One region of the Dietzia sp. Die43 genome, then DNA from elsewhere that is predicted to be linked to it. Evidence: riboswitches for the same ligand, from Rfam matches in the RefSeq annotation. Region 1 holds a riboswitch; each other region holds the start of a gene.
The links. A riboswitch is a leader RNA that binds a small molecule or an ion and turns the genes downstream of it on or off. The one in region 1 is predicted to bind cobalamin.

Region 1 (11,061 bases):
ACCTGGACGCGGTCGTGCAGGAGGATCGCGCGGCGGATGTCGTCGTCCCGGACCGACCGGCCGTCACCGAGGACCGCCCGGTCCTCCACGCCGTACGGGTACGGCGTGGGCCCGCCAAGCCGGACCCCCAGGGCGCCCGCGCACACGGCTTCGACGACCCCGGCGTTCGGGCTCGGGTGCGCCGGTGCGTCACGGAGCCACGCCCGCAGGGCCCCGGCGGGACTCCCGCCCACGGTCGGGGCGCAGACCACCCCGAGCGCGCCGGCCACCCGGGCCGGCAGGAACCCCAGCACGTCGTCGAACCGCGCCGCGGCGGTGCCGAAGTGGCGGTACCGCTCCGAACGGTGACCCACCATCGCGTCGAGCGTGTTGGCCGCGCGGTGGACGGCGGCGCCGGGCGAACCCGCCACCGCGGCCCAGAACAGCGTCGCCACCGCCGCATCGGAGGTGTTCTCCGCGACGGATTCGACGACAGCCCGCGCGAGATCCTCCGGGCCGAGCGCGGCCGGATCCCGTCCGCACAACCACGGCAACAGGTCCCGGGAACCCGCGTGATCGCCCCGGGCGAGCAGGTCACCCTGCCGCCCCGCGACCGCGAGCAACGAGGACCCGCCCAGGCACGACCACACCACGGCCGCGTCCCACGCCACTGCCGCGACGCGGTTCCGTCCGGCGAGACGTCCGACGCCCGTCACTGCAGCGGCGGTGCCCCCCACGAGGACGCCGGTGAACAGCAGGCCCGCCGCCCGCTGCGCGTTGGGCGTCCGGCCGGGCCGGAGGAGCCGCGACTCCACGGCGAGCGCGACCCGGCCGAAGCCCGCGACGGGGTGGAACCGTCGCGGGTCGCCGACGAGGCGATCGAGGGCGAACCCGGCCGCGATGCCCGCCGCGCGGGCGGCAAGCGCGTACCCGTCACCGCGGCGGCGCGTGCACGACGCGCGGTGCGGGTGGGGGTCAGCGCGCGAGATAGCGGACATGCGCCCCCCGCCCGTCGTGGGTCACCTCGGCCTCCACTCCGTACACCTCCCGGATCAGGTCGGCGGTGAGCACCTCGTGGGGCGCGCCGCCGGTCACGAGTCGCCCACCGGACAATACGATCAGATGGTCGCAGAACGTGGCCGCCAGGGTGAGATCGTGTAGGGCCGCGATCACCGTGGTGTCGGTGGCGCGGACCAGGGCCAGCAGGTCGAGTTGGTGGCGGATGTCGAGGTGGTTGGTCGGTTCGTCGAGGACCAGCACACCGGGTTCCTGGGCCAGGGCCCGCGCGATCTGCACCCGCTGCCGCTCGCCGCCGGACAGGGTCGCGTACCGCTGGTCCAGGCGGTCGCCGAGGCCGGTCGTGGCCGCCGCGCGCCGCACCACCCCGTCGTCCCCGGGACCTGGACCCGACCAGGCCGCGCGATGGGGGATGCGGCCGAGTTCGATGACCTCCCGGACCGTGGGGTTCTGGTCGGTGGTCGCCTCCTGCGCCACCAGTGCCAGGCGCCGGGACAGGCGTTTGCGGGGGAGTGATCGGATGTCCGTGCCGTCGAGGTGCACCGATCCGGTGTCGGGCCGGAGCACGCCCGTCAGGATGCGCAGGAGCGTCGACTTGCCGGATCCGTTCGGCCCCAGCACCCCGACCATTGTGCCGGGGGCGGGAGCTACGGTGACGTCGTCGAGGATGGTCCGGCCGCGCACGGACCACGAGACGCCTCGAGCCTCGAGGGTCGACGGGGCGGCGGTCATCGGCCGTGTCCCCGGCGGAGGAGGAGCCCGACGAAGGCCGGGACGCCGATGAGTGCGGTGGCCACCCCGATCGGCAACTCCTGGGGCGCGATCACGGTGCGGGAGACCGCGTCGATCCACACGACGAACACGGCGCCCATCAGCGCCGCCGTCGGGACGAGGACCCGGTGCCGGCCGCCGACCAGGGCTCGCGCGGCGTGTGGCAGCACCAGACCCACGAAGCCGATCGCCCCGCAGGTGCTCACGATGACGGCCGTGACGAGCGCCGTCACCACCATGAGCACCAGCCGGGTGCGGGCCACGTTGACGCCGAGGGCGGCCGCGGCGTCCTGGCCGAAGGTGAACGCGTCGAGGCTGGAGGTGTGCAGCAGGCACGCCACCAGCCCGAGCAGGACCACGACGCCGCACACCGCCACGTCCGACCAGCGGACGGAGGCCAGCGAGCCGAGCAGCCAGAACAGCACGCCGCGGGTCTGCTCGGCGTCGGCGGCGATGTAGACGACGAACGAGGTCACCGCGGAGAACAGCTGGGTCGCCGCGACCCCCGCCAGCACCACCCGGTCGGGCGTCCCGCCGGACGCGAAGGCCAGGACCAGGACGAAGCCGAACGCGGTGAGCGCCCCGACGAACGCCCCCGTGGTGAGCCCGACCGCGCCCGCGCCGACCCCGAGCACCACCACGAGGACCGCCCCGGTGGATGCGCCCGAGGAGATGCCGAGGATGTACGGGTCGGCCAGGGGGTTGCGCAGCAGCGACTGCAGGATGACGCCGCACAGTGCGAGCCCCGCCCCGGCCAGGGCCGCCATGAGAGTGCGCGGAAGCCGCAGGTTCCAGATGATCCCCTCCTCGATCCGCGTGAGCCCGGAGTCGGCTCCCGTGAGTCGGGCCAGCGCGGACTGGATAACGTCGGCGGCGGTGAGTCCGGACGGGCCGATGGTGATGACGAGCGCCGTCGACACCGCCAGCAGCCCCAGGCCACCGAGCCACAGGGTGACCAGTGCGGACGGTCGCCGCAGAGCCGGCCGCCGGCGCGGTGGCGCCGGGACCACCGGGGCGGTGGTCCTCTCGGGTGCGAGGGTCATCGGGTCAGTTGGCCGGGTCCGGCGCGCCGGCCCCCGGCGTGATGAGGCCCAGCTCGGTGAGCCCCGCCGCGACGGTCTCCACCCCGTAGATCGTGCGCAGCGACGGGTTCATCTCGGCGCCGGTGATGTCGATGAACCGCTTCTCCCGGACCGCCGCCATCTCCCGGGTGACGGGGTTGGACTCGAGGTAGGCGATCTTGGCCTCCGCGGTCTCGGCGGTCTGGCTCTTGCGGGTCAGGTCGCCCACGACGATGACGTCCGGGTCGCGCTCGGCCACGACCTCCCAGCTGATCTGCGGCCACTCCTGGGTGGTGTCGTCGAAGGCGTTCTCCAGGCCCAGGGTGATCGAGATGAGGCCGGGGGCACCGCAGCAGCCGGCCAGGTACGGGGACTCGGAGTTGGCGAACCAGTACATCGCGGAGACACCGCGGGCATCGACGCTCTCGGCGGCCTCATCGAGCCTGCGCTGGAGGTCCGCCACCAGCTCGTCACCGGCCTGCTCCACGTCGAAGATCCGGGCGAGCTCGGTGATCTCGCGGTAGAGCAGGTCCGGGGTGAGCGGGGTCTCGCGGACGCCGTCCCCGGAGTCGGCGACCTTGCCCACGCAGTCGGTGGGGGAGAGGTACGTACCCACGCCGAGTTCGTGGAACTGCTCGCGGGCGGCGACCCCGCCCTCCCCGAGGGTGCTGCCGAAGGAGGCGGTGACGAAGTCCGGTTCCACGTCGAGGACGGCCTCCATCGACGGCGCGTTGTCGGCCAGGCGGGGGACCGACCTGTTCACCTCGGCGAACTCGGGCAGGACCGGGTCTGTCCAGGTGGCGGTGCCGACCATCCGGTCGCCGAGGCCGAGGGCGTACAGGATCTCGGTGGAGCCCTGGTTGAGCGAGACGACCCGTTCGGGCGGGGCGTCGAGCTGGACCTGCTCCCCGCAGTTCTCGATCGGATCGGTGCCCGGGCCGGCGATCGCAGCCGGGTCGTGGGCGGTGCAGGAGGTCAGGGTGAGAAGGGTGACGCCGGCGAGGGCGACCAGGGTGGAAGAACGCATGGGTGTGCTCCGAGGTCGCGGGCCTGGAACGCGAAGCCCGGTGATGACCTGGCGGTTGTCACCGCGAGGGCCAGCCGGTATTCGGACTCGGGATCACCTGGACGGAAGCGCCTTCCCAGACCTCGCGGCCCAGTGGCATAGTGCCCCGCCATCACCCTCACCGCTGCGCGTCAGTTCCGGATTCGCACCGGATTCCCGCGACCGATCGGTCTCGCTGGCGATCACAAGGTAACACGCGCTCCGGGGTCAGTACGCCAGCCCCATCCGCATCGCGCCCACCGCCTCGGACAGTGCCGAGCGCGCGAGCGGGGTGGCCCCGACGGCGTTGACGAACGGGTGGACCAGCGAATCGTGGCGGCGCAGCGAGACCGGGACACCGGCGTCGGCCATCTTCCGGGCGTACGCCTCGCCCTCGTCGCGCAGCGGGTCGAACCCGCCCGTGGCCACGTGGGCGGGCGGCAGTCCCGAGAAGTCCTCCGCCAGCAGGGGGGAGGCGCGGGGGTCGAGCCGGTCCTCGTCGGACCGGATGTAGGTCTCCTCGTACCAGTCCATGTTGGCCCGGGTGAGGAAGAAGCCGTCGCCGAACAGCTCGTACGAGCGGGTCCGCGCGGACATGTTGGTGGCGGGGACGAACAGCAGTTGGAAGTCCGGCATCTTCTCCCCGGCGTCGCGCGTCTGCTGGCACACCACCGCCGCCAGGTTGCCGCCGGCGCTGTCACCGCCCACCGCGATGCGCGTCGGGTCCACGCCGAATTCGTCGGCGTGGTCGCGGACGTACCGGAACGCGGCGAGGGCGTCCTCGGCGGCGGTGGGGAACCGGAACTCCGGTGCCAGCCGGTAGTCGACGCTGATCACCTTGAGTCGGCCCGCCCGTGCGATGTAGCGGCAGGTCGCGTCGTGCGAGTCGACGCTGCCGAGCACCCAGCCGCCGCCGTGGAAGTACACCAGCACCGGCAGCGGCTCGTCCCCCTCGACCGGCGAGTAGAGGCGAGCGGGCAGGTCGGCCCGGTCCGGACCGGTGCCGCCGAGCGGGAGGACGATGTCGGAGACGACGGCGAGGTCGATCTTCTTGCCCGAGACCGTGAACGCCGACCGCTCGACAGCCGAACGTGCCCTGTCGACGGTGAGGTCCTCGTATTCACCCTCGGACGTCATCGAGATGACCCGGAGCCCGGCCTGGAAGTGCGGGTCGAGAACCTGGCCGTCCAGCCGCCTCGGGGTCCCACCCACTACTCGGAGCAGCCGGCCGGGCAGGAACCCCGCAGCGGTCATGACCGATTTGGTGACGCGATCCGCGATCGACGGGGAGAAGGCACGGTGGCCGGACATGGGAGAGCGCATGCCCACATTGTGACGCGGATCCCTGGGATGATCAGGGTAATCGGACGAAGGAGCTGGTCATGCGTTCAGAAGACGAGAGCGTGGTGCGGGTCGAGAGCCTGGTCAAGACCTTCGGCCGGGCCCGGGCCCTGGACGAGCTCGACCTGGACGTGCGCCGGGGGGAGGTCCACGGGTTCCTCGGCCCCAACGGGTCGGGAAAATCCACCACGATCCGGATCCTGCTCGGGCTCATGCGCGCCGACTCCGGCCGGGTGACGGTGTTCGGCGGCGACCCGTGGCGAGACGCGGTCCAGCTGCACGCCCGGCTGGCCTACGTCCCCGGTGAGGTGACCCTGTGGCCGCGGCTGACGGGCGGCCAGTGCATCGACCTGCTGGGCCGGGCGCTCGGAGGACTCGACCCCGACAGGCGCGACGGACTGATCGACCGCTTCCGCCTGGACCCCACCAAGCGCACGCGCGACTACTCCAAGGGCAATCGACAGAAAGTGTCACTGATCGCCGCGCTGGCGTCCGACGCGGAGCTGCTCGTCCTGGACGAGCCCACCTCCGGCCTCGACCCGCTCATGGAGCAGACGTTCCAGGAGTGCGTCCGCGAGGCCGTCGACGGTGGCGCCACCGTGCTGCTGTCCAGCCACATCATGGGCGAGGTCGAGGCGCTCGCCGACCGTGTGAGCATCATCCGCGAGGGCCGCACCGTCACCTCGGGGACGCTGGCCGATCTGCGGCGCCACACCACGACCGAGGTCCACGCCGTCACCGACGCCGATCCGGGTTCACTCGGGCGCGTGACGGGGGTCGACGGCCTGCGGATCGAGGAGGCCGCCGACGGTCGGTTCGAGGTCCGCTGCCACGTGCCGGCCCCGCAGCTGGGGGAGGTCACCGGCCTCCTTCACGCGGCCGGCATCCACACGCTCACCGCGACCCCGCCCAGCCTGGACGACCTGTTCCTCAACGCCTACTCCGGTGCCGGTGCGGCCACCGGGGGCGAGGAGCGGACAGGGGACCGGCGATGACCTCGCCGTTCGCCGACACCGGCCTGCTGGCACGCATCGCCCTGCGCGCCGGGTGGCGGGCCGCGGCCGCCTGGGTCCTCGGCCTGGCCGCGCTGTACCTCGTCACCGGGCTGTCGATCGCAGCCCTGTACGACACCCCGCAGGAACTCGCCACGTACGGCGCCTCGGTCGGCGAGTCGATGATCATGCTCACCGGCCGGGTGGCCGGGCTCGACACCCTCGGCGGCGTGATGATGAACGAGTACTCGTTCATGGTCGCCTTCGGCATCCCCGTCATGGCGATTGCCCTGACCGCGCGCGCCACCCGCAAGGAGGAGGAGTCCGGACGGTCCGAACTGCTCCTGGCGGGCCGGGTCGGCCGGCTCGCCCCGACGGCGGCCGCCCTCGTCGTCGTCGTCGGGGTCTTCACCGTCCTCGGCCTTGCGCTGTGGGCGGCGACCCTCACCGTCGACCTCGACCGCGCGGGCGCGGCGCTGTACGTGGCCTCGATCGTCGCCGCCGGCTGGGTGTACGCGGCCGGCACCGCCGTCCTCGCGCAGGTGTTCGCCCACAGCCGGACCGTGTGGGCGGCGGCGATGTCCGTGGCCGGACTGACCCTGATCACCCGCGGGATCGGCGACGTCAACCGCAACTGGTTGAGCTGGACCTCGCCGCTGGGCTGGCACGGCCTGACCCGGCCGTTCGGCGAGTCCTCCGTGGTGCCCCTGTTCGTCGCCGTCGTCGCCGCGGCCGGGCTCGCCGCGGCCGCGCTGTGGCTCGCCGCGCGCCGCGACGTGGGCCAGGGGATGGTCCCGGCCCGGACCGGCCCCGCCACCGCGTCCCGGTGGCGGGCGTCCCGGACCGGGACCGCCGTACACCAGCACCTGGGCGCGCTGACGGGCTGGACGATCGGCGTGGTGGCACTGATGGCCATGTACGGCGCGCTGATGAACGTGGTGGTCGAGACGATGATGTCCAACCCCGACCTCGCCGTGTTCCTCGGCGATTCGGGCACCGTGGTCGATTCCATCGTGCAGATGCTGGTGGCGTTCAGCGGATTCCTCGGGGCCGGGTTCGCGTTGCAGACCCTGACCGGGTTGCGCGGCGAGGAGACCGCCGGGCGACTCGAGATGGAACTGTCCACGGGGCGTTCGCGGTGGTCGTGGCTCGCCGCCCACACCGCGGTCGTCACCGTCGGCACCGTCGTCGTGGTCCTCGCCGGCGCCGCCGCGTTCGGGATCACCGCCGCCGCCGTGCTCGACGACCCGGACCTGGCGGGACGCATCATCGGCGCCGGGGCGTGGTATGTGCCCGCCGCGCTGGTTTTCGGCGCGATCTCGATCGGCCTGTTCGGCGCATCCCCGAGACTGCAGGTCCTGGCCTGGGCGCCGTTCGCCCTCGCCGTCGTCGTCACCCTCATGGGACCCACGCTCCGGCTCGACGAGGACCAGATGCGCCTGTCCCCGTTCGGCGCGGTGGGCACCGCGCCCGTCGGCCCCGTCAACGCGATCGGCGTGGCCGTGCTCCTCACGGTGACGGTCGTGCTGGTCGCCGTGGGGCTGGCCGGCTTTCGGCGTCGCGACGTGCCGCGGACCTGACCGCGGCACCCGACACGACCTGACAGACTGGCTCGCACGGCCGCCACGCCTCACCGGCGCGGCCGTCACGGACACCGGCGCCGCCGGTCGCAGGCGAACCAGGGAGGAACCGATGTCGGACGAGTTCGATCGAGACAGGCTCTCCACCGCGCTGTCGGTGGTCACGGACTGGCCGGTGGGCACCGTCTCGGCCGCGGTGGTCGGCCCCGACGGCGCCCTCGCGGTCCACGGCGACGACACCCGCGTGTACCGCCTGGCCTCGGTGACCAAGCCCCTCGTCGCGGTGGCCGCGCTCCTGGCCGTCGAGGAGGAGGCCATCGGCCTCGATGACCCCGCGGGGCCCGAGGGGTCCACGGTGCGTCACCTGCTCGCCCACTCCTCGGGGCTGGACTTCGCCGACCGCGACAAGGTCCGCGCGGAGCCGGGGGAACGGCGGATCTACTCCTCGGCCGGGTTCGAGGTGCTGGCCGACCACATCGCCGACGCCACCGGGATCGCGTTCGGCGACTACCTCCACGAGGCTGTGTGTCAGCCGCTGGGCATGGAGTCCACCACGCTCGAGGGCTCCGCCGGGCACGGGGCCTCCGCCAGCCTGGCCGACCTCATCGCGTTCGCCCGCGAGCTCGTGGCCCCGCGGCTGCTCGCGACCGAGACCCTCGAGGAGGCCGTGACCGAACAGTTCCGCGGCCTCGACGGGATCGTGCCCGGGTACGGCATGCACAAGCCGTGCCCCTGGGGGCTGGGCTTCGAACTCCGCGACGCCAAGCATCCCCACTGGACCGGGCAGCACAACTCGCCCGCGACCTTCGGGCACTTCGGGCAGTCCGGGACCCTGCTGTGGGTCGAACCGGAGATCTCCACGGCGCTGATCGTGCTCACCGACCGCGACTTCGGCGACTGGGCCAAGCCGCTGTGGCCGGAACTGTCCGACAGGGTGGTCGATGCGGCAACCCGGCGTTCGCGCGAAGAGGACTCGCTCGGCGGGTGAGTCCGCCACCCGCGACACGCCCGCACTCGTGCCGGGCGCGGGAATCACCGTGCTGTAACTTTGCTGAGAGTCGAGAAGTGTCGCTGGTGTAATTCGATCACTTCAGGCACAGTGTTAACTACAAGCAACAGAAGCAACATCATTCACACGATTTCGTGAGGTCGTTGGGGAAGACGTCCCTCAGTGAGTCGGGAGTGAAGTGATGTCTGACCATAACTATCTCGCGGATACGACGACCGGCGTGGTGTTCATCCATGCCGCGCCTACCGCGTTATGCCCTCACGTCGAGTGGGCTCTCGCAGCCACGCTCGACGCCAACTCAGCCATGCGCTGGGAGGACCAGCCGGCCCAGCCGGGCGCTCGCAAAGCGATCGTCGACTGGATCGGCCCGGTCGGCACCGGCGCGCGTCTGGCCGATTCGCTGGCCAAGTGGTCGATGCTGTCCTTCGAAGTGACCGAGGACCCGAGCGACCTCGTCGACGGCGAACGCTTCTCCCACACACCCGAACTCGGGATGTGGCGGGGGCAGACGGGCGCCAGTGGCGACGTGGTGCTCAGCGAGAACCGGCTCCGGCATCTCATGAAGGCCGGTCCCGCCGCCTTCCATGCCGCGGTGGAGGACGAGCTCGGCACCGCCTGGGACCGCGCCCTCGAACCGCTGCGCGGCCACCCGGCCGCCGCCGAGGTCACCTGGCTCTCCCGGGTCGGCTGACCCGCCGGACCTCCGCACTCCCGCGCTCACTCCGGACAGCGCCCGCCCAGCTCTCGGGGCGGGCGCTGACTCGTGTGCGCGACACGCTGGCGGCGGGCGGCACCCGGCACCCGGAGCGCATGCGGCACCCGACACCGGCTGCGGGTGGCCACCGCGCCCTTCCGGGACACGACTGCGCCCCCTCCCGTCAGATCGGGGAGGGGGCGCAGTCGTCGGGTGCGGATCCTGCCGGAGGTATTCCGGCCGGATTCAGGTCACAGCGGGATGTTCTTGTGCTGGCCGCGGGTGTGCGCGGCCGCGTCCAGCGCCTCGGCGATCCGTCGGCGGGTGTCGGTGGGCTCGATGACCTCGTCGACCACACCGATGGAGACCGCGCGACCCACGCCACCGGCGATGGCCGCGTGCTCATCGGCCAGACGGTCGTGCAGGGCCTCCCGCTCGTCCTCGGGAGCCGCCGCGAGGGTGCGCTTGTGGAGGATGCCGACGGCGGCCTTGGCGCCCATCACCGCGACCTCGGCGTCGGGCCAGGCGAACACGGCGGAGGCTCCGAGAGCGCGCGAGTTCATCGCGATGTAGGCACCGCCGTAGATCTTGCGGGTGACGAGCGTGACCCGGGCGACCGAGGCCTCGGCGAACGCGTGCAGCAGCTTGGCGCCGCGGCGCACCACGCCGTCCCACTCCTGCGAGACGCCGGGCAGGTAACCGGGGACGTCCACGATCACGACCAGCGGCACGCCGAAGGCGTTGCAGAGCCGGACGAACCGCGAGGCCTTCTCCGCGGACTCCGAGTTGAGGCAACCGCCCAACCGCAGCGGATTGTTGGCGATGACACCCACGGTGCGGCCGGACATCCGGCCGAAGCCCACCACGATGCTGGGCGCCCACTTGGCCTGCAGCTCCTCGAAGGTGGTGCTGCCATCGAGCTCCGAGGAGTCGAGCAGCCCGTGGACGAGAGGACGGACGTCATACGCGCGCTTCGGTGAGTCGGGGAGCAGGCCCGCAAGATCGGTGTGATCGCCCTCGAGGGCACGCGGGTCGAACTCGCCCTGCGCGGACAGCAGGGTCACCAGACGACGCGCCCGGTGCAGGGCATCACGCTCGTCGGTCGCGGCGATGTGACACACCCCCGACTTGCGGTGGTGCACGTCCTGGCCGCCCAGGCCCTCCATGTCGACCTGCTCGCCGGTGACGGAGCGGACCACGTCGGGACCGGTGACGAAGATCTTGCCGGCCGGCGCCATGATGACGACGTCGGTCAGCGCGGGGCCGTAGGCGGCGCCGCCGGCGGCGGGCCCGAGCACGACGGAGATCTGGGGCACGTGGCCCGACGCGCGGACCATGGCCTCGAATACGAGGCCGACCGCGTGCAGCGCCTCGACGCCCTCCGCGAGTCGCGCCCCACCCGAGTGCCAGACGCCGACGACGGGCAGATGCTCGTCGATCGCCACGTCGATGGCACGCACGATGTGCCGGCACCCGTCCAGGCCCATGGCACCACCCATGACGGTGGCGTCCGTCGCGTACGCGATGGTGGGTTCGCCGTCGATCAGGCCGCGCGCGGCCATGGCGCCGGAG
Region 2 (11,061 bases), on a different contig from region 1:
CGCGCCGGAGGAGCTCACCGCCGCCACGTCGGACCGCGGCGTGCGGTGGGTCGACAACTACGACATGCGGTTCGTCACCGGAGGGTGGGACGACGTGGCCTCCGGTGAGGAGCAACCGGAGTCGACGACGACGATGTGGATCCGCGACGACCAGCCCCGCGGACTCGACCATCTCGCGCTGACGTCCCTGTGTGATTCGTTCTTCCCGAGGTCGTTCCTCCGGCTCGGTCGGCCGGTCCCGGCGGGCACGGTGACGTTGACGATCCACTTCCTGGCCACCGCCGACGAGATCGCCGCCCAGGGCACGGACTTCCTGCTCGGCAGCGTGCACTCGCACCGGTTCCACGGCAACTACCACGACGAGGCCGCGCGCCTGTGGAGCCGCGACGGCACGCTGCTGGCCACGGGCACGCAGCTTATGTATTTCAAGAACTGAGTATCTCAAGAACTGAGCATCTCAAGAACTAGAGGGGGAGCACCCATGTCCTCGACCCGACACCGCAGTACCCACGAGGTCCTCAACCAGGCGCCGCCCCGCGTGGACGTGGACGAGTACGCCCTCAACCCGGCACTGCAGGAGGCCGTCGCGGTGTTCTCCCCGCACGCCCGCGTCGAGAGGTTCCACGAGATCGGCCGCCACGTGGGCACCGAGCAGTACCAACACGACGCGGAGCTGGCCAACACCCTCACGCCGGTGCACCGCGCCCACGACCGGTGGGGCAACCGGGTCGACGAGATCGAGTTCCACCCCGCCTACCACCGGATCATGGAGTACTCGGTGTCCCGCGGGCTGCACACCTCGGCGTGGGCCGACCCGGGGCCGGGGGCGAACGTCGAGCGGGCCGTTGGGTTCATGCTGGTCTCGCAGGTCGAGGCCGGCCACGGGTGCCCGCTGTCGATGACACACGCGGTGGTCCCGTCGCTGCGGTTGAGCCCCGAGCTGGCCGCCGAGTGGGAACCGGCGCTGCTGTCGACGGTGTACGACCCCGAGCTGCGCGATCCCGCCACCAAGTCGGGCGTGCTGTTCGGGATGGCCATGACCGAGAAGCAGGGCGGCTCGGACGTCCGCGCCAACACCACCACCGCCGAGCCTGTCGGTGACGGTGACTGCTACGTCCTGCGTGGACACAAGTGGTTCTGCTCGGCCCCGCAGTCGGACGCGTTCCTCGTGCTGGCGCAGGCGCCGGCTGGCCTGAGCTGCTTTCTCGTCCCGCGCGTCCTGCCCGGCGGCGAGCAGAACCCGTTCCTCGTGCAGCGCCTCAAGGACAAGCTGGGCAACAAGTCCAACGCGTCGTCGGAGGTGGAGTTCGACGGCACGCTCGGCTGGATGGTCGGCGAACCCGGCCGCGGTGTGCGCACGATCATCGAGATGGTCGGCCGGACCCGCCTGGACTGCGTGCTCGGCGCGGCGGCGGGCATGCGTCAGGGCGTGGCCGAGGCGGCGTGGCACGCCCGGCACCGGGCCGCGTTCGGCGCGACGCTGATCGACCAGCCCGCGATGGCCGCGGTACTGGCGGACCTGCAGCTCGAGGCGGAGGCCGCGACGTGGACCGCGCTGCGCCTGGCCTCGGCGTACGACGACGACGAGTCCGCCCCCTACCGCCGGCTCGCCACCGCGGTCGCCAAGTACTGGATCTGTAAGCGCGGGCCGAACCACGCCTACGAATCGCTGGAGTGCCTCGGCGGCAACGGGTACACCGAGTCGTTCCCGCTCGCCCGCCGCTACCGGGAGCAGCCGGTCCTCGCGGTGTGGGAGGGCTCGGGCAACGTCATCGCGCTCGACGTGCTGCGGGCGATGGCCCGCGAGCCGGAGTCCGTGGCCGCGTTCGACGCCGAACTGGCCGCGCAGCTGGGCGGTCACGAGCTGTACGACCGGCACGTCGAGCGGGTGCGCGCGCTGATCGGCCGCGCGGCTGCCGACCCGGGCGCCGCCCCCGGGATCGCCCGCCGCCTGGTGGAGGCGATGGCGCTGGCCCAGCAGGGCGCGGTCCTGCTCGCCCACGCTCCGGCCCGGGTCGCGGAGGCGTTCTGCCTGGCCCGGCTCGGCGACGACCGCTCGGCCGAGTACGGCGCCTTGCCCGACGGCGTGGACATCGACGCACTGGTCGCCCGAGCCTGAGTCGGGCGGGGGCTGCCGGCCGGTGGTGTCACGGCCGGCGGGACTGCCGGCAGGCCGAGCCGCCGCCAGCGGGGCCGGGTGAAAGAAACGACACCGCCGGTTTCGGTAATCGCGTGACAACTAGTGACGGCTGTCACACACTGGGGTCACCCGACAACGAGGTGCCTGATGTCCATCCCTGGTGATCCGCGGGAGAGGGTCTACCGACCCGGCCCGGCCCCACTGCGCTCCAAGCTGCCGGTCCTCGGCGGCACGCTCGAATATGTCCACAGCCCGCTGGCGACCATGGCCCGCCGCTATCGCGATCACGGTCCCGTCTCCGACCTGAACTTCCTCGGCGCCACGTGGACTGCCCTTATCGGCCCCGACGCCTGCCAGGCCGCCCTGCAGAACGCGAACAAGGCGTTCGCCAGCGGCCCCGGCTGGGGATACCTGGTGGGGCCGTTCTTCAACCGCGGGCTGATGCTGCTCGACTTCGAGGAGCACCACCACTACCGCCACATCATGCAGGAGGCGTTCACCCGTCCCCGGCTCGAGGGCTACACCCGCAGACTCGCCCCGCTGGTCGACGAGGGCATCGGCGCCTGGGCCCCGGACCGGGCGTTCCAGATCTATCCCGCGCTCAAGACGCACACCCTCGACCTGGCGACCGAGGTGTTCATGGGTGGCGCGGAGTACGCCGCACCCGGGGAGCTCGACAAGGTCAACACCGCGTTCGTCGACTGCGTCCAGGCCGCGAACGGCTATGTCCGTTCCACCGCGGTGCCGTTCACCAAGTGGGGCCGTGCCGCTCGGGGGCGCCGGCTGCTCGAGGAGTTCCTGCGCCGCCACCTGCCGGCCCGGCGCGCAAACCCGGGAGAGGACCTGTTCTCCGCCCTGTGCCAGGTGGCGGACGCCTCCGGCGGGATCGACGACGACGACATCGTCAACCAGATGATCTTCCTGCTCATGGCCGCGCACGACACCACCACCAGCACGGTGACGTCGATGGTCTACGAGCTCGGCCGCGACGTCCAGTGGCAGGAGCGGCTCCGCCGACAGTGCCAGGACCTGGGTCCGAACCCCACCATGGCCGAGCTGGAGGAGCTGCCCGATCTGGGGTTGGTGATGAAGGAGTCGCTGCGCCTGCACCCGCCGGTGCCGGTGATGGCACGCAAGACGGTCAAGGACACCGAGATCCTGGGCGTGGAGATCCCGGCCGGCCGACTCACCTCGATCATGCCGCTGTACTCGCACCACATGCCCGAGTACTGGACGGACCCGGAGATCTTCGACCCCGAACGCTTCTCCGACGAGCGGCGGGAGGACAAGTCGCACCGCTTCGCGTGGGAGCCGTTCGGCGGCGGGGTGCACAAGTGCCTCGGCATGATCTTCGCCAACCTCGAGTCGAAGCTGGTGCTCAGTGCACTGCTACGCCACTTCGAGTGGTCGGTCCCGCTGGACTACGTGCCGCCCATGAAGAACGACTCGCTGCCCTACCCCGCGGACGGACTGCCCGTCTCGCTGCGGCCGCTGGCCCGCGTCGCCGCGAACTGACCCCGCCGCCCGCCCGGCCTCCGCCGTCCAGAGGATTTCGCCTGTATCGCCCGAGTGGGTCTGAGCGAAATCCTCTGCTCGGCGATGATGCCGCGGCGGCGGGGGGGGCGGGACGGCCAGCGTGTCGGCCGGCGGGACGGCCAGCGTGGCGGCGGCCAGCGTGGCGGCGGCCAGCGTGGCGGCGGCCAGCGTGGCGGCCGGCGTGGCGGCCGGCGGGACGGTTGGCACCGAGCAGCCAGTAGCGCAGAAGCAGGGCCCGGGGGCGGTCATACCGCAATCCCGGGCCCTCCGCTGGCCGACGACGCGTTCCCGCGTTCGACCTTCCGCCTGCCTAGTTCTCCAGGGCGTTCACCACGGTGAGTTCGCCGTCGGAATGCGAGACGCGGATGCGCTTCTTGTCGAGCTTGCCGACGGAGGTCTTGGGGATCTCGTGGACGAACGCGAACTTCTCGGGCACCTGCCACTTGGCCATCCGTTCGGCCAGGTGATCGCGCAGCTCCTCGACGCTCGGGTCGGGCACACCGTCCTTGACGACGATGGTGGCCAGCGGCCGCTCGTCCCACTTGGGGTCGGGGACACCGATCACGGCGGCCTCCGCCACGGACGGGTGCTCGAGGAGGTAGTTCTCCACCTCGACGGACGAGATCCACTCGCCACCGGACTTGATGATGTCCTTCGCGCGGTCGGTGAGCTGCAGGAACGCCTCGGGCTTGATATACCCCACGTCGCCGGTGCGCAGCCAGCCGTCGTCGAAGGAGTCCGAGGCGTCCACCTTGTAGTAACTGCCGGTGATCCACGGGCCGCGGACCTCCAGCTCGCCGACGGACTCGCCGTCCCATGGCAGGGCCTGGCCGGAATCGTCGACGATACGGGCCTTCACGCCGGCGATGAGTCGGCCCTGCGTCATGCGGAGCTCGAACTGCTTCTCCTCCGGCAGGGATGCCTTCGGGCGGGACAGGGTGCCGATGGGCGAGGTCTCGGTCATGCCCCACGCGTGGACGATGTTGATCCCGTATTTGTCCCGGAACTTGCGGATCAGCTCCGGCGGGCACGAGCTGCCGCCCACGACGACCGCACGGAAGCTCGACATGTCGATGGGGTGGTCCACGCTGTACGCGTCCACTGCCTGCCAGATCGTGGGGACGGCGGCGGCCAGCGTCGGACGCTCGGAGGCGATCATCGCGGCCAGCGGCTCGGGCTGTAGGAAACGCTCCGGCATGAGCAGCGAGGCGCCCACCATGAACGCGGCGTACGGCAGGCCCCACGACATGGCGTGGAACATCGGCACGATCGCCAGCACGTTGTCGTCGAGCGAGATGTCCATGCCGTCGGACATGCACACCTGCATCGAGTGGAGGTAGATCGACCGGTGCGAGTAGACGACGCCCTTCGGGTCGCCGGTGGTGCCCGAGGTGTAGGCCATCGCGGCGCCGGAGTTCTCGTCGACCTCCGGCCAATCGAACTCGGTGGGCTGGGCGGCGAGGAGCGCGTCGTAGTCGTGCACCTGGATGCCCTCGGGAGCCTCGAGGTTCGCGGCGCCCCCACCGGTGACGATGACGTGCTCGACCGTCGAGAACCGGGGCAGGAGCGGCTGCAGGAGCGGGACGAGGCTCGGGTCGACGATCACGACCTTGTCCTCTGCGTGGTTGGCCACGAACTCGAGCTGGTCCGGGAACAGCCGGATGTTCAGCGGATGCAGCACGGCGCCCATGGACGGGATCGCGAGGTAGGCCTCCAAGTGCTCGGAGTTGTTCCACTGGAATGTGGCGACCCGCTGGTCACCGTCGACCCCCAGGGAACGCAGCGCGTTGGCCAGCTGCGCGGCGTGCTTGCCCAGATCGCCGTAGGTGATCTTCCGTGGTCCCTGATCGGTCCAGGTGGTGACGACCGCATCGGAGTGGACGGTCGCACCGAACTGCAGGATCGTGCTGATGTTCAACTGCTCCGGCATCATCGTGCTCTTCATGAGGGGCTCCTTGATCGAGGGGTGGCGTCTGTCACTCTCGTGTCGAGACTACCTGCCGTCGACGACGTTCCTGGTTCGTATGGTCGACTACCCGTCGAGGTCGTCGAAGACGGTCTGGACCGTCCTCATCGCCGAGAGCGCCGCCGGCGCGCCGCAGTACCCCGAGGCGTGGATGACCGCCTCGGTTATCTCCTCGCGGGTCAACCCGTTGGTCAACCCGCCGCGCACGTGCCCCGCCAGCTCGGCGTCCGCGCGCAGTGCCACGAGCATCCCGATGTTGAGCAGGCTGCGGTCCCGGCGGCCCAGCCCGGGCCGGTTCCAGATGTTGCCCCACACGTTCTCGGTGACCACGTGCTGGATCGCCTCCGACTCCGTCCCGACAGCCCGGTCCATCGCCCGGTCGACGAAGTCGTCGCTCATCACCTCGCGCCTGGTCGCGAAACCCTGCTCGCGCAGATCCGCGGCCGAAGGCCCCTCGCCTGCAGAACTCGTCGTCGTCGTCATCTCCACGGTCCTCTCCCACTGCCGACAGGTATCGCGATCCATCCTCCCCGACCGTCGTCACCAGCTCCGCGTGACCTCGCCCCGCCCCGGCCAGGCGCGGGGACGGCTCGGACAGGGGCGGCGGCGGAGGCACGCAGATGGGCGGACGCGGCGGCGGGTGGGATACCCTCGACGGGTCCGGCCACCAGCGTCGGACCCCGCGGCAACTCGGCGGAAGTCGGTGCGAATCCGACGCTGTCCCGCAACTGTGATCCCGTCTCAGGACGGGCGAGCCAGGTCGGCCGGTTCCGCGGCAGCCGTACGTACTGACCTCGGACGAAGGACGGTCGCGTGCAGCGGCCCCGGCCGCGGCCCGAGCTGTTTTCGTCCTCCGAATCACGGAGGATGCCATGCACCATCCACGAGCCCGCCGGGCAGGAGCCCGCTCGCTGCTGCTCGCCCCCCTGGCCGCCCTGGCTCTGGTCGCCACCGCGTGCAGCGGCACCGGCGGCGACGACCCGGCCCCGGCCGACCAGACCTCCGCCGCGGCCGACGAGCCGCAGGCGATCGTCTCGCTGGCCCCCACCACCACCGAGATGCTCTACGCCGTCGGCGCCGGGGACAGCGTCGTGGCGGTCGACGAGCGGTCCGACTTCCCCTCCGACGCCCCGGTCACCGACCTGTCCGGGTACACGCCCAACCTCGAGGCGATCCTGGGGTACGCGCCGGACCTCGTCGTGCTCACCGACGACACCGGGGACATCGTGGCGGGCCTCGAACGCTCCGGCGTCGAGGTGCTGCAGCTGCCCGCCGCGCAGACCCTCGACGACACCTACGCCCAGCTCGAGCAGGTCGGGGCGGCCACCGGGCACATCGGCGAGGCCGCCGAACTCGTGTCGCGGATGCGTGGCGAGATCGACGAGATCGTCGCCTCGGTGCCGGAGCGCGAGACGCCGCTGACGTACTTCCACGAGCTCGACGACACCTATTACACCGTCACCGACGACACCTACGTCGGCGAGATCTACTCCCTGCTGGGCCTGACCTCGATCGCCACCGGCGACGATCCCTACCCGCAGCTGTCCGAGGAACTCATCCTCGAGGCCGACCCGGACCTGGTGTTCCTCGCCGACGGCCAGTGCTGCGGCGTCACCCCCGAGGTCGTGGCCGAGCGGCCGGGCTGGGACGGACTCACCGCCGTGCGCGAGGGGCGCGTCCACGTGGTCGACGAGGACCTGTCCAGCCGGTGGGGCCCGCGGGTGGTCGACTTCATGCGCGAGGTCGCCGAGATCGTCACCGCGGTGCCCGATGCCGCGCCGGAGACCGCGGGGAGCCCCGCGAACCAGCCCGCCTCGTGACCCGCCCGTCGCCCCGCCACGCCCTCGTGCTGGGCGGGGCGACGCTGTTGCTGGCCGCGGCGGTCCTGCTCGGCACCCTCATCGGCCCGGCCGGCCTCACCCCGGGCGGCGTGGTGCTCGAGCTGGTGGGCCGGCTGCCGCTGGTCGACATCGACTCCGGGTTCACCGAGCGTCAGCAGGTAATCCTGTGGGAGATCCGCATCCCGCGCGTGGTGCTGGGCGCGATCGTCGGCGCGATGCTGGCGATCGCCGGGGCCACCTACCAGGGCGTGTTCCGCAACCCGCTCGCCGACCCGTACCTGCTGGGGGTGTCCAGCGGGGCGGGGCTGGGTGCCACCCTGGCGATCGTCGTGGGCGGCGCGATGGGCTCGGCGATGGTGCCGCCCGCCGCGTTCGCCGGCGGCATGATCGCGGTGCTGGCCACCTACACGCTGGGCCGCAGTGTCGGCGGCGGACGCAGCGAGGTCGTCATCATCCTCGCCGGCGTCGCGGTGGCGGCGTTCGCCAGCGCCATCCAGACGTTCTTCATGCAGCGCCACGACGAGACCCTGCGGCAGGTGTACTCGTGGATGCTCGGCCGGCTCACGACAAGCGGCTGGACCGACGTGCAGACCGTGCTGCCGTACGTGCTCGTGGCGGTGGCCGTGATCGCCCTGTTCCGGCGCACCCTCGACGTGATGGCGGTCGGGGACGCCGAGGCCGCCACGCTGGGTATCGCCCCGGCGCGGGTGCGCCTGGTCCTCATCAGCGTGGCCACCCTCGGGACGGCGGCGGTGGTGTCCGTGTCGGGTCTGATCGGGTTCGTGGGCATCGTCATCCCGCACGCCGTGCGGATGCTCATCGGGCCCGGGCACCGGCTGCTGCTGCCGGTGTCGCTGCTGGTCGGCGCGGCCTTCCTCATCCTCGCCGACGTCGTCGCCCGCACCGCGATGAGCCCGGCCGAGCTGCCCATCGGCGTGGTCACCGCCGCGATCGGCGCCCCGTTCTTCCTCATCGTCCTGCGCCGCAGCCGGGGGCACATATGACCACCACGCCACCCACGCCACCCGCGTCAGCCGCGGCGGCCGCGGCGGCCGCGCCAGTCGCACTGGCCTGCCGCGACCTGCACGTCACCCGGGACCGCACGGCCATCCTCCACGGCATCGACCTCGCCGTGGACGCCGGATCGTGGGTATCCCTGGTGGGCCCCAACGGCTCCGGCAAGACGACCCTGCTGTTCGCGCTCGCCGGGCTCATCCCCGCCGCCGGTCACATCGAGGTCGACGGACTGACCCCGCGCCGCGCGGGTCGCCGCACGGTGGCACGGACCGTAGCGATGATGCCGCAGCGCCCGGTCGTCCCCGAGGGGGTCACCGCGCGCGAGCTCATCGGACTCGGCCGCACCCCGCACATCGGCCGGTTCGGCACCGAGACCGCCGACGACCACGAGGTCGTCGACCGCGTCATCGACCGCCTGGACCTGCACGACCTGGCCTCGCGCAACGCCACGACGCTGTCCGGCGGCGAACTGCAGCGGGTGGTGTTGGGCCGCTCGCTGGCGCAGGAACCGCGGGTCCTGCTGCTCGACGAGCCCACGAGCGCACTGGACATCGGCCACCAGCAGCAGGTGCTCGACCTGGTGGACTCCATGCGCCGCGAGACCGGCCTGACCGTCGTGGCGGCGATGCACGACCTCACCTCGGCCGCCCACTACGGGCAGCGGCTGGTGTTGCTCGACCGGGGCCGTGTGGTGGCCGACGGCCGGCCCGAGGAGGTCCTCACCGTCGAGCGGGTGGCGCAGGTCTACGACGCGCGGGTGGAGGTCCTCGACCGCCGCGACGGCCGCGCCGTGTTGCCGCTGCGTGAGGCGGGGCCGGACCGCGCGCCCGGGTCGGCGCCGGGGCCGGGGTGGGCGCCCGGCGCGGCGCCGGAGGCGGGCGTCTGATGGAGGTCGTCCTGCTGGGGACCGGCGCCGCGGACGGCTGGCCCAACCCGTTCTGCCGGTGTCCGTCGTGCGACGAGGCACGCCGGCTCGGCGTGGTGCGAGGCCAGACCTCCGCGCTTGTCGACGACGAGCTGCTGGTCGACTGCGGACCGGAGGCACCTGGCTCGGCCGTGCGGCTCGGACGGTCTCTGGCGGGGGTGCGGCATCTGCTCGTCACGCACGCCCACGCCGACCATCTCGGACCCCAGGTCCTGCTGTTCCGCTCGTGGGTCCCCGACGCCGGTGAGCTGGAGGTGGTCGGCCCCGCGGACGCGCTCGACGCGTGTCGGCCCTGGGTGGGCCCCGACGACCCGGTGCGCTTCGTCCCCGTCTCCGCCGGGGACCGGCTCAGGGTCGGCGCGTACGACGTGCGGGTGCTGCCCGCCCGGCACCGCGTGTTCCGCGAGGGCGACGCGGTGCTCTACGACGTGACCGGGCCCGGCGGCGCCCGCCTGCTGTGGGCGAGCGACACCGGGCCGTGGGACGACGAGTGGTTCACCGCGGTGCGCGGCGCCCGCTACGACGCGGTCTTCCTCGAGGAGACACTGGGCGACCGCGAGGAGATCTCCCCCGCCCACCTGGGCCTGGACCGGTTCGGGGCGATGCTCCGGCGACTGCGCGACATCGGGGCGGTCGACGAGCGGACCGACGTGGTGGCCGTGCACCTGGGCCACCACAATCCGCCGCCCGACGAGCTGGACGCGCGCCTGCGGGAGCACGGTGCGCGGGCCGGCGTCGACGGCGAGGTCGTCCGCTGCGGGGAGGCTCCCCGGCTGTACTGACCCGGTCTCGTCAGCCCGGGCGCGCTGGTCAGTGGCGCTGGTCAGTCGCGCTGGTCAGCCGCGCTCGAGGAACCGCGCCGCGCCGTGCTGGAGGAGATCGAATGCCTCGTCCAGGTAGGACTCGGCGGAGTCGGCGGGCCCGGCCCCACCCGGTCGGTGCCTGAGCACCGACGCCCCGGCGGCGAGGCTCAGGTCGACCATGACGCGGACCCGGAACCGGTTGAGTTGCGGTGCTCGGCGGCCGACCGCCTCGTAGAGCGGATCCAGGATGTTCTCGGCGATGCTGGTCCGGGCGTCCGGACCGAGCATGAGGCCGATCTGTTCCCCGGCCACCAGCAGGTTCTCGGCGGCGTCGATGTCGTCCGCCGAGCGCCCGTAGAGCTCGTGGAAGGTCGAGCGCAGGACATCCAGTGGCGACAGGTCCGCCGGCGCCTGCTCGACCTGCTCGACCCACTCGTCCACCTGCTCACGCAGGAAGTGCACGAGCGCGTCCTCGCGGTGCGGAAAATAGTTGTGGAACGTCCGCGTGGACACCCCGGCCCGGCCCGCGATGGCCGACACCGTGGCCCCCTCGGCGCCCTCGGACACCAGGAGTTCCACGGCGGCCACCGCGAGCCGGCTGCGGGTGTCGGCCTTCTTGCGCTCACGCAGGCTAGGCATCGACGCGGGCCTTCTCACCACCGTCGGCGGATGCCACAGCGGAGCTCTCCTGCTGCCCGGTCTCCAGGGCGGAGCCCTCCACGTCGACGGTGGGGAGGATCTTGTCCAACCACCGCGGCAGGCCCCAGGCGCGCTCGCCGAGGAGGAACATCACCGCGGGGATGATCGTCATGCGGACGATGAAGGCGTCGAAC
Region 3 (7,852 bases), on a different contig from region 1:
TTTGCGGTGAGACGACTTCACGAGACGCAAAAGGTGCACATCGGCCCATGAAGCGGTCTCGAGTTTTCAGGTCCCACCTGATGTCTCATTAACCTTTAGGTTTTTAAGGCGCTGTCCCAACAGTTCAGCAGACGCTGTATAGTTCAGTAGATGCTGACTATTGTTTCTCGTGTGGATGTGATGAACCGGTTAGGGCGGGCGATGGCCGACCCGACGCGGTCCCGGATACTGCTGACCTTGCTGCAGCAGCCGACCTACCCGGCGGAGCTGGCCCGCGATTTGGAGCTGACACGGTCGAACGTGTCGAACCATCTGGCATGCCTGCGCGACTGCGGGATCGTTGTCGCAGTGCCCGAAGGCCGCCAGACCCGGTACGAGATCGCAGACCCGCACTTGGCGCGGGCGCTATCCTCCTTGGTCGAGGTCACCCTCGCGGTCAACGAAAACGCCCCCTGCTTGGAGCCCGACTGCTCAGTGCCGGGTTGTCACGCCACGGAGGTGCAGGCGTGATCCTGTACTCGGCCCTGCAGGCGATCGGCCTGTTCATTGCCACCAATATCGACGACATCATCGTCCTGTCGCTGTTTTTCGCCCGCGGAGCAGGCCAACGCGGCACCACCGCACGCATTCTGGCCGGCCAGTATCTTGGCTTCGTCGGCATCCTCGGCGCCGCAGTGCTCGTCTCCCTGGGCGCGGGAGCCTTCCTGCCCCCGGGGGCCATCCCTTACTTCGGGCTGATCCCACTGGGCTTGGGACTGTGGGCCGCGTGGCAGGCCTGGCGCGGGGACGATGATGACGACGACGATGCAAAGGTCGAGGGCAAGAACGTCGCCGTGTGGACCGTGGCCGGCGTAACCTTCGCCAACGGCGGCGACAACATCGGCGTCTACGTCCCCGTCTTTCTCAACGTGGGCACGGGAGCCGTAGTTGCCTACTGCATCGTGTTCCTGGTGCTGGTGGCGGGACTGGTGGGCCTGGCCAAGTTCGTCGCCACCCGCCGACCGATCGCCGAAGTCCTAGAGCGCTGGGAACATATCCTGTTCCCGACTGTCCTGATCGGCCTGGGCGCCTTCATCCTGATCAGCGGCGGAGCATTCGGACTCTGACAAAACCGACGCAAACCCCACCGCGCACCCGTGAGCCGCCGACTCGCTCTAATTCTTCCGGCCAGAACGCCCGATTGGTACGTCGCCGCCTAGAAGTAGCCACAGAAGACCGCCACAGAGCGATCAAGTCCACAGCGACGATGGCGGGCTCGTACTCGTCCTGCTGGGGTGTACCCCAACGGCGCACAGGTCAGGCGCTACCCTCACCCCCTAATTCGTAATACGATTGTCGGCATGGCAAGGAAGATTCAGGGCCACCAAGTATCCGACGAACAGATCGATCAATGGGTCGACGAAGCCGAGGCTGGCTACGACCCCCAGTGGCTAAGCAAGCGCATGGGGCGGCCGGCGAGGGCTGATCAGGCCGCTAGAGTCGTACCGGTACGACTGACCGATGCCGAACTCCGCGCCGTCATGGCACGCGCCGAGCGCGAACATCTCAACCGATCCGAAGCGATCCGTCAGGCTCTGGCCCAATGGGCCGCCGCCTAGTGATCATCCGCAGATCCGCATACAAACACGGCATCGTCGACGACGACATTCGGACAGCGTTCGACACTCCCTTGTTGTCTGGACCGCTCGGCTTCGATTCCCAAGCCCGTGTCCTGGAGCTTGTCACCCTGCATTACGACGACGGCACCACTGAGGTCATCCACGCCATGAAGGCCAGACGCACTTACCTGGACCTGCTCGACTGAATCGTCCCGGCACGGCGCGCTACGCTTGGCTCCGCGGCCAGCCCGAGGGCATTATACGTGGTCCGCTACCTTGCCCGATCAGTTCAGGCCCTGGCGCTTCGACTCCCGCTCCGGGCTTGACGCGTACAGCCACGACTCCGCCTCGCCCGGCCGGACCAGCGCCCGCCCCACTAGGATGACCGCTGCCTGGCGCAGGCCGGCGGACTCGACCGCGTCCGCGATGTCGGCGAGCGTGCCGCGCAGCTCCACGCGGTGCGGGCGGCTCGCGCTGGCCACCACCGCCACCGGGCAGTCGGCACCGTGCGTGGGCACCAGACGCTCGGCCAGCTCACGGATCCGAGTGATCGCCAGGTGCAACACAAGCGTCGCGCCGGTGGCGGCGAAATTCTCCAACGACTCAGTCGACGGCATCGCCGTCGACCGCGCCTGAACGCGGGTGAGCACCACCGACTGCACAACCTCGGGAACCGTGAGCTCCACACCCAGCTCGGCGGCGGCCGCGGCATAGGCCGGAACACCAGGAACCACGTCCCACGGCACGCTGGCCGCGTCGAGGCGGCGAGTCTGCTCGGCGAGAGCCGAGTACAGCGACGGGTCACCCGAACACAGCCGGACCACCTCGAGCCCATCGGCGTGAGCGGCGACGATCTCGCCGATGATCCCGTCCAGGTCCAGATGCTGGGTGTCCACCAGCCGGGCCGCGGGTCGGCAGTGGTCGAGCACACCGTCGTCGAGATACGTCCCCGCGTACAGGCAGACGTCGGCGGCGGCAAGCGCCGCAGCCGCGCGCAGCGTCAGCAGGTCGGCGGCGCCGGGGCCGGCTCCCACGAAGTGAACGGTCACGAGCTCTCCCCTGTTTCCGAAGTATCAGCCGCAGCGACGAAGGGCTTCACGGCCGCCCACTGCACCACCGCACGGGCGGGGGCCCAGCCGGTGAACCGGCCGATCGAGTCCGCGTGCTCGACCTGGATCCTGGTCAGCTCCCCGCCGAATACGGCGCGGGTGTCGATGAGCGCGCGTTCGGTCTCCAGCGTCACCGCGTGCGCGACCAGCCGGCCGCCCGGGCGAAGTGCGTCCCAGCACTGTCGCAGCAGGCCAGGGGCAGTACCGCCCCCACCGATGAACACCGCGTCCGGCCGCGGCAGACCGTCCAGAGCCTGGGGCGCCCGTCCGTGGACGACCTCCAACGAGGGCACCCCGAGGGCGGCCGCGTTGCGCCTGATCCGGGCCGCCCGCTCGGAGTTCGCCTCCACCGCGGTCGCCCGACACGACGGGTGCGCGCGCATCCACTCGATGCCCACCGACCCGGCGCCAGCACCCACGTCCCACAAGTGCTCACCGGGGGCCGGCGCGAGCCGGGAGAGGGCAGAGGCTCGCAGGTCGCGGCGGGTGAGCTGGCCGTCGTTCTGGAAGTCGTCGTCGGGCAATCCCGGCGCCAGCCCGAGCGGCCGGGCGGACGCGTCGGCCACGCACTCGATGGCCAACACGTGTAGGGCGGGGGCCTCGTGATCGACAGCCCAGTCGCGCGCCGGGCAGCTGAAGCGCGCTTCCGACGGGCCCCCGAGATCGGACAGAACGGTCATCGCGCTCCCCCCGAAGCCGGCGCCGTCAAGTAGCGCTGCGACCTCTCCCGGCGTGTGCCGGTCCGCCGAGAGCACCAGCAGACGTCGCCCCGGTGCCAGTTCACGACCGAGCGCGCGGTGGTCGCGCAGCACCGCCACGGACTCGGCCGGCCACCGCATCCGGGCGCGGGCCAGAGCGACCGAGGACACCGCCGGGAGCACCTCGACCGCGTCCGCGCCGAGCAGGTCGATCAGGGTGGTGCCGATCCCGGCGACCAGCGGATCGCCCGAGGCCAGGGCTACGGTCGATCGCCCGCGGAACTGCGCGAGCAGCTCCGGCAACCCATCCCGCAGCGGCCGCGGCCACGGCACTCGTTCGGCCGTCACATCGCCCGGAACCATCGCCAGATGACGCTCCCCGCCGAGCACCACATCGGCGCCCAGGACGGCGCGACGGCGGGCCTCGTCGAGCCCCGCCCACCCGTCGCCGCCGATGCCGACGACCACCACCCGTGCATTCATGACGCGGAACCCTACCGCGACACCTGAGGCGCCCCGGGACAGGCCGTTGGGCTAGCCTGAAGCACCACACAACCGAACAGACCCCACAGCACGAGGTGCCCCACGACCCGCCCCAGGCGGAGCGGAGGGGAGAATCAGGGAAGCCGGTGAGAATCCGGCACAGGGCCCGCTACGGTAACCCGGCCTCTCAGGCGATCGCGCCCCGCGCGCACGTCCGAGATGGGCCGGGAAGTCCGGAGACCGGCCTCGCGCTGACCAGCCTGGCAGACGAGAGCGGGAGCCCCCATGCCACTGCACTACCCCTTCAGCGCTGTCGTCGGTTCCGACGACATGGCGCTGGCCCTGACCCTGACCGCGGTGTCCCCGGCGGTCGGCGGCGTGTTGATCCGCGGCGAGAAGGGCACGGCCAAGTCCACGATGGTCCGCGCCCTCGCCGGGATCCTGCCGGAGGTCGAGGTCGTCACCGGCGACCGCTTCTCCTCCGCACCCGACGACCGCGGCTCCGAGACCCCGGACGGGCGTATCCCGCACGACGCGCCCACCGAGCGGCGGCCGGTCCGCCTGGTCGAGCTGCCCATCGGGGTCTCCGAGGACCGCATCACCGGATCACTACACCTGGAGAGTGCGCTCACCGACGGGGTGACCGTGTTCCAACCGGGCCTACTCGCCCGCGCACACCGCGGACTGCTCTACGTGGACGAGGTCAACCTGCTCCACGACCACGTGGTGGACCTGCTGCTCGACGCCGCCGCGATGGGCAGGGTAACCGTGGAGCGCGACGGCATCTCGGTGGAGCACGCCGCGCGCTTCGTGCTGATCGGCACCATGAACCCCGAGGAGGGCGAGCTCCGGCCCCAGTTGCTGGACCGCTTCGGCCTCACCGTGGAGGTGGCCGCGCCCCGGGACCCGGAGCTGCGCGCCGAGGTGGTGCGCCGCCGGATCGCGTTCGAGGCCGACCCGGCGGGATTCGTCGCCGACCACGCCGCCGACGAGGCCGCCGTGCGCGAACGGATCGCCGCCGCGCGGCGCGTGCTCGACCGGGTGAGACTGACCCCCTGGGCGCTGACCACCATCGCCCGGGTGTGCGCGGGCTTCGACGTGGACGGCATGCGCGCCGACATCGTCACCGCCCGCACCGCCGCCGCCCACGCCGCATGGCAGGGCCGGACCCGGATCACCCGCGAGGACATCCGCGTCGCCGCGCGCATGGCACTGCCCCACCGCCGCCGTCGTGCCCCGTTCGATGCGCCGGGCCTCGACGAGGACCTGTTGGAACGGCTCCTGGGCGACGACGACGAGCCCGATCCCGACCCCCGGGACGAGACCGCGCCGGCCGACGACGCCGAACAGTCGGAGTCCGCAGACGAGTCCGCGTCGGCAGACACCCCGGACGCCGAGTCGACCCCGGCGCGGGCCTCGGCCGAGCACGCCGGGCACGAGCACTCGCCCGAGCAGACCGAGCAGAACGAGGACAGCCCCGGCGCTGGCGACGACTCCGGCACCGAGGGCCCGGACCAGGCGGACGGCCAATCGGACGACGACGCCGACGGCCGAGCCGACGAGCAGCCCGGCGGACACGCCGCGGAGGACACCCCCGGCGACGCCTCGCGGTCCGACGCTCCCGGGCCCACCCCGCCCGAGCCAGGCACGGTCACCGCGGCCGCAGCGCCGTACCGCACCCGCCTGCTCGCCGTCGCCGGCACCGGCCAGGGCGCTGCCGGCCGCCGATCGAGGGCCCTCACCACCAGCGGCCGCCGCATCGGCGCGGGCGCGTTCACCGGGTCCGACCTGCACCTGCCCGCCACGATCCGGTCCGCCGCGCCGCAGCAATCCGCCCGGGGTCGCGGAGCCGGTCCAGACGGCGGCCGACTCCGGCTGGCTGCCGAGGACCTGCGCTCGCCCGTCCGCGAGGGCCGCGAGTCCAACCTGGTTCTGTTCTGCGTGGACGCCTCCGGCTCCATGGCCGCTCGCACCCGGATGGAGCAGGTCAAGACCGCGATCCTCTCCCTGCTTCTGGACGCCTACCGCCGCCGCGACAAGGTGGGACTGGTGACCTTCCGCGGGTCCGCGGCCCACGTGGCCCTGCCGCCCACGTCGTCGGTCGACATCGCGGCCACCCGCCTCGCGGAACTCCCGGCGGGCGGCCGGACCCCACTGGCGGAGGGACTGCTCACCGCCGCCGAAGTCCTGCGCATCGAAGGCGTCCGCGATCCGCGGCGGCGGGCCCTCCTCGTCGTCGTCACCGACGGCCGCGCCACCCACGGCCCGGACGCCCTCGCCAGGTCCCGCACCGCGGCGACCGGGCTGGCCTCCCTCGGCGTGGCGTCGGTGGTCGTGGACTGCGAGACCGGCCGCTTCCGGATGGGCCTGGCCTCCGAGCTCGCCGGGCACCTGGGCGCTGAGCACGTGCCGTTGGGCGAGGTCACCGCCGAGGGACTCACCGACGCGGTCGGCGTTCACACAGCCCGCGCGCGCACCGCCCGCCCGCACGCCGCCGGCCCCCGGAACGAGGTGGCCTGATGCCCAAGGGACAGCCGGAGATCGTGCCCGACGACGGGCTCAGCACCCGGCAACGCCGCAACCGGCCGCTGGTCATGGTCCACACCGGGCCCGGCAAGGGGAAGTCCACCGCCGCGTTCGGCCTGGCAATGCGCGCGTGGAACCAGGGCTGGGACATCGGGGTGTTCCAGTTCGTCAAGTCCGCCAAGTGGCGCATCGGCGAGCAGACCGTCATGGAACGCCTCGCCCGCCTGCACGACGAGACCGGCGAGGGCGGGCCCGTCGAGTGGCACAAGATGGGCTCGGGGTGGTCGTGGTCGCGCAAGGACGGCACCGAGGACGACCACGCCGCCGACGCCGCCGAAGGCTGGGCCGAGATCAAGCGCCGACTGGCCGACGAGCGGCACGACCTTTATCTGCTCGACGAGTTCACCTATCCCATGAAGTGGGGCTGGGTGGACGTCGACGACGTGGTCGCCACCCTCGCCAGCCGCCCCGGACGGCAGCACGTGGTGATCACCGGCCGGGACGCCGACCCCCGGCTGCTCGAGGTCGCCGACCTGGTCACCGAGATGACCAAGGTCAAGCACCCGATGGACGCCGGGCAGAAGGGTCAGCGGGGCATCGAATGGTGACCGACCTCCCGCGGATCGTGGTGGCCGCGCCGGCGTCGGGGCACGGCAAGACCACCGTCGCGACCGGCCTCATGGCGGCGCTACGCCGCACCGGGCTGGAGGTCTCGGGGCACAAGGTTGGCCCCGACTACATCGACCCCGGGTACCACGCTCTGGCCACCGGGCGGCCGGGCCGCAACCTCGACCCGCACCTGGTGGGCGAGGAGCGGATCGTGCCGCTGCTGCTGCACGGCGCCGGCGCGGGTGGGGGCGCGGGCGGGGCCGGGATCGATGCGGGGCGGCCCGCCGACGTCGCGGTGATCGAGGGCGTCATGGGCCTGTACGACGGGCACATCGGCGGCGACGGGTTCGCCTCCACCGCTCACGTCGCCGCGCTCACCGGGACCCCCGTCGTGCTGGTCGTGGACATCTCCCACGCCTCGCGCAGCATCGCCGCGGTGGTGCTGGGGATGGCCTCCTTCGACCCGGCTGTGCGGATCGCCGGGGTGGTGCTCAACAAGGCCGGCTCGGTCCGCCACTCCGACGAGGTCCGACGCGCGCTGGCGCCCCTCAGCATCCCGGTGCTGGGTGTCCTCCAGCGCGACGACGACGTCACCGCCCCCTCCCGCCATCTCGGCCTGGTCCCCGCCGCCGAACGCCCGGAGGCCGCGCGCTCGCTCGACCACCTGGCCGGGAAGGTGGCCGCGTCGATCGACCTCGAGGCGGTCATGCGCATCGCGCGTGAGGCGCCGCCGCTGGCGGGCGAGGGTTGGTCGGCGCGCGTGGCGTTGGGTGGTGACCGAGCCCACGAGGTCGACGACGACGAGGGCCGCCCGCTCATCGCCGTGGCC

Region 2: it holds a riboswitch for cobalamin, as region 1 does, so the genes downstream of both, NR111_RS05245 (ABC transporter substrate-binding protein) here and NR111_RS16895 (ABC transporter substrate-binding protein) in region 1, are expected to answer to the same signal.
Region 3: it holds a riboswitch for cobalamin, as region 1 does, so the genes downstream of both, NR111_RS17495 (magnesium chelatase subunit D family protein) here and NR111_RS16895 (ABC transporter substrate-binding protein) in region 1, are expected to answer to the same signal.

Annotation. Positions count from the first base shown of each region.
Region 1 covers NZ_JALJRF010000023.1:35,301-46,361, reverse strand. The annotation lists gene NR111_RS16910 (cobalamin biosynthesis protein) at 1-977, opposite strand, end outside; gene NR111_RS16905 (ABC transporter ATP-binding protein) at 955-1,728, opposite strand; gene NR111_RS16900 (iron ABC transporter permease) at 1,725-2,810, opposite strand; gene NR111_RS16895 (ABC transporter substrate-binding protein) at 2,815-3,855, opposite strand; cobalamin riboswitch at 3,910-4,089, opposite strand; gene NR111_RS16890 (alpha/beta hydrolase) at 4,102-5,196, opposite strand; gene NR111_RS16885 (ABC transporter ATP-binding protein) at 5,256-6,209, shown strand; gene NR111_RS16880 (ABC transporter permease) at 6,206-7,786, shown strand; gene NR111_RS16875 (serine hydrolase) at 7,899-8,774, shown strand; gene NR111_RS16870 (DUF3145 domain-containing protein) at 8,977-9,486, shown strand; gene NR111_RS16865 (acyl-CoA carboxylase subunit beta) at 9,741-11,061, opposite strand, start outside.
Region 2 covers NZ_JALJRF010000005.1:10,035-21,095, forward strand. The annotation lists gene NR111_RS05220 (thioesterase family protein) at 1-436, shown strand, start outside; gene NR111_RS05225 (acyl-CoA dehydrogenase family protein) at 482-2,119, shown strand; gene NR111_RS05230 (cytochrome P450) at 2,288-3,655, shown strand; gene NR111_RS05235 (long-chain fatty acid--CoA ligase) at 3,987-5,621, opposite strand; gene NR111_RS05240 (carboxymuconolactone decarboxylase family protein) at 5,709-6,125, opposite strand; cobalamin riboswitch at 6,282-6,426, shown strand; gene NR111_RS05245 (ABC transporter substrate-binding protein) at 6,515-7,462, shown strand; gene NR111_RS05250 (iron ABC transporter permease) at 7,459-8,487, shown strand; gene NR111_RS05255 (ABC transporter ATP-binding protein) at 8,484-9,386, shown strand; gene NR111_RS05260 (MBL fold metallo-hydrolase) at 9,386-10,207, shown strand; gene NR111_RS05265 (TetR/AcrR family transcriptional regulator) at 10,262-10,867, opposite strand; gene NR111_RS05270 (MMPL family transporter) at 10,860-11,061, opposite strand, start outside.
Region 3 covers NZ_JALJRF010000027.1:2,550-10,401, forward strand. The annotation lists gene NR111_RS17465 (helix-turn-helix transcriptional regulator) at 151-510, shown strand; gene NR111_RS17470 (cadmium resistance transporter) at 507-1,106, shown strand; gene NR111_RS17475 (ribbon-helix-helix protein, CopG family) at 1,341-1,598, shown strand; gene NR111_RS17480 (hypothetical protein) at 1,598-1,804, shown strand; gene NR111_RS17485 (cobalt-precorrin-4/precorrin-4 C(11)-methyltransferase) at 1,883-2,647, opposite strand; gene cbiT (precorrin-6Y C5,15-methyltransferase (decarboxylating) subunit CbiT) at 2,644-3,888, opposite strand; cobalamin riboswitch at 3,965-4,152, shown strand; gene NR111_RS17495 (magnesium chelatase subunit D family protein) at 4,174-6,408, shown strand; gene cobO (cob(I)yrinic acid a,c-diamide adenosyltransferase) at 6,408-7,022, shown strand; gene NR111_RS17505 (cobyrinate a,c-diamide synthase) at 7,016-7,852, shown strand, end outside.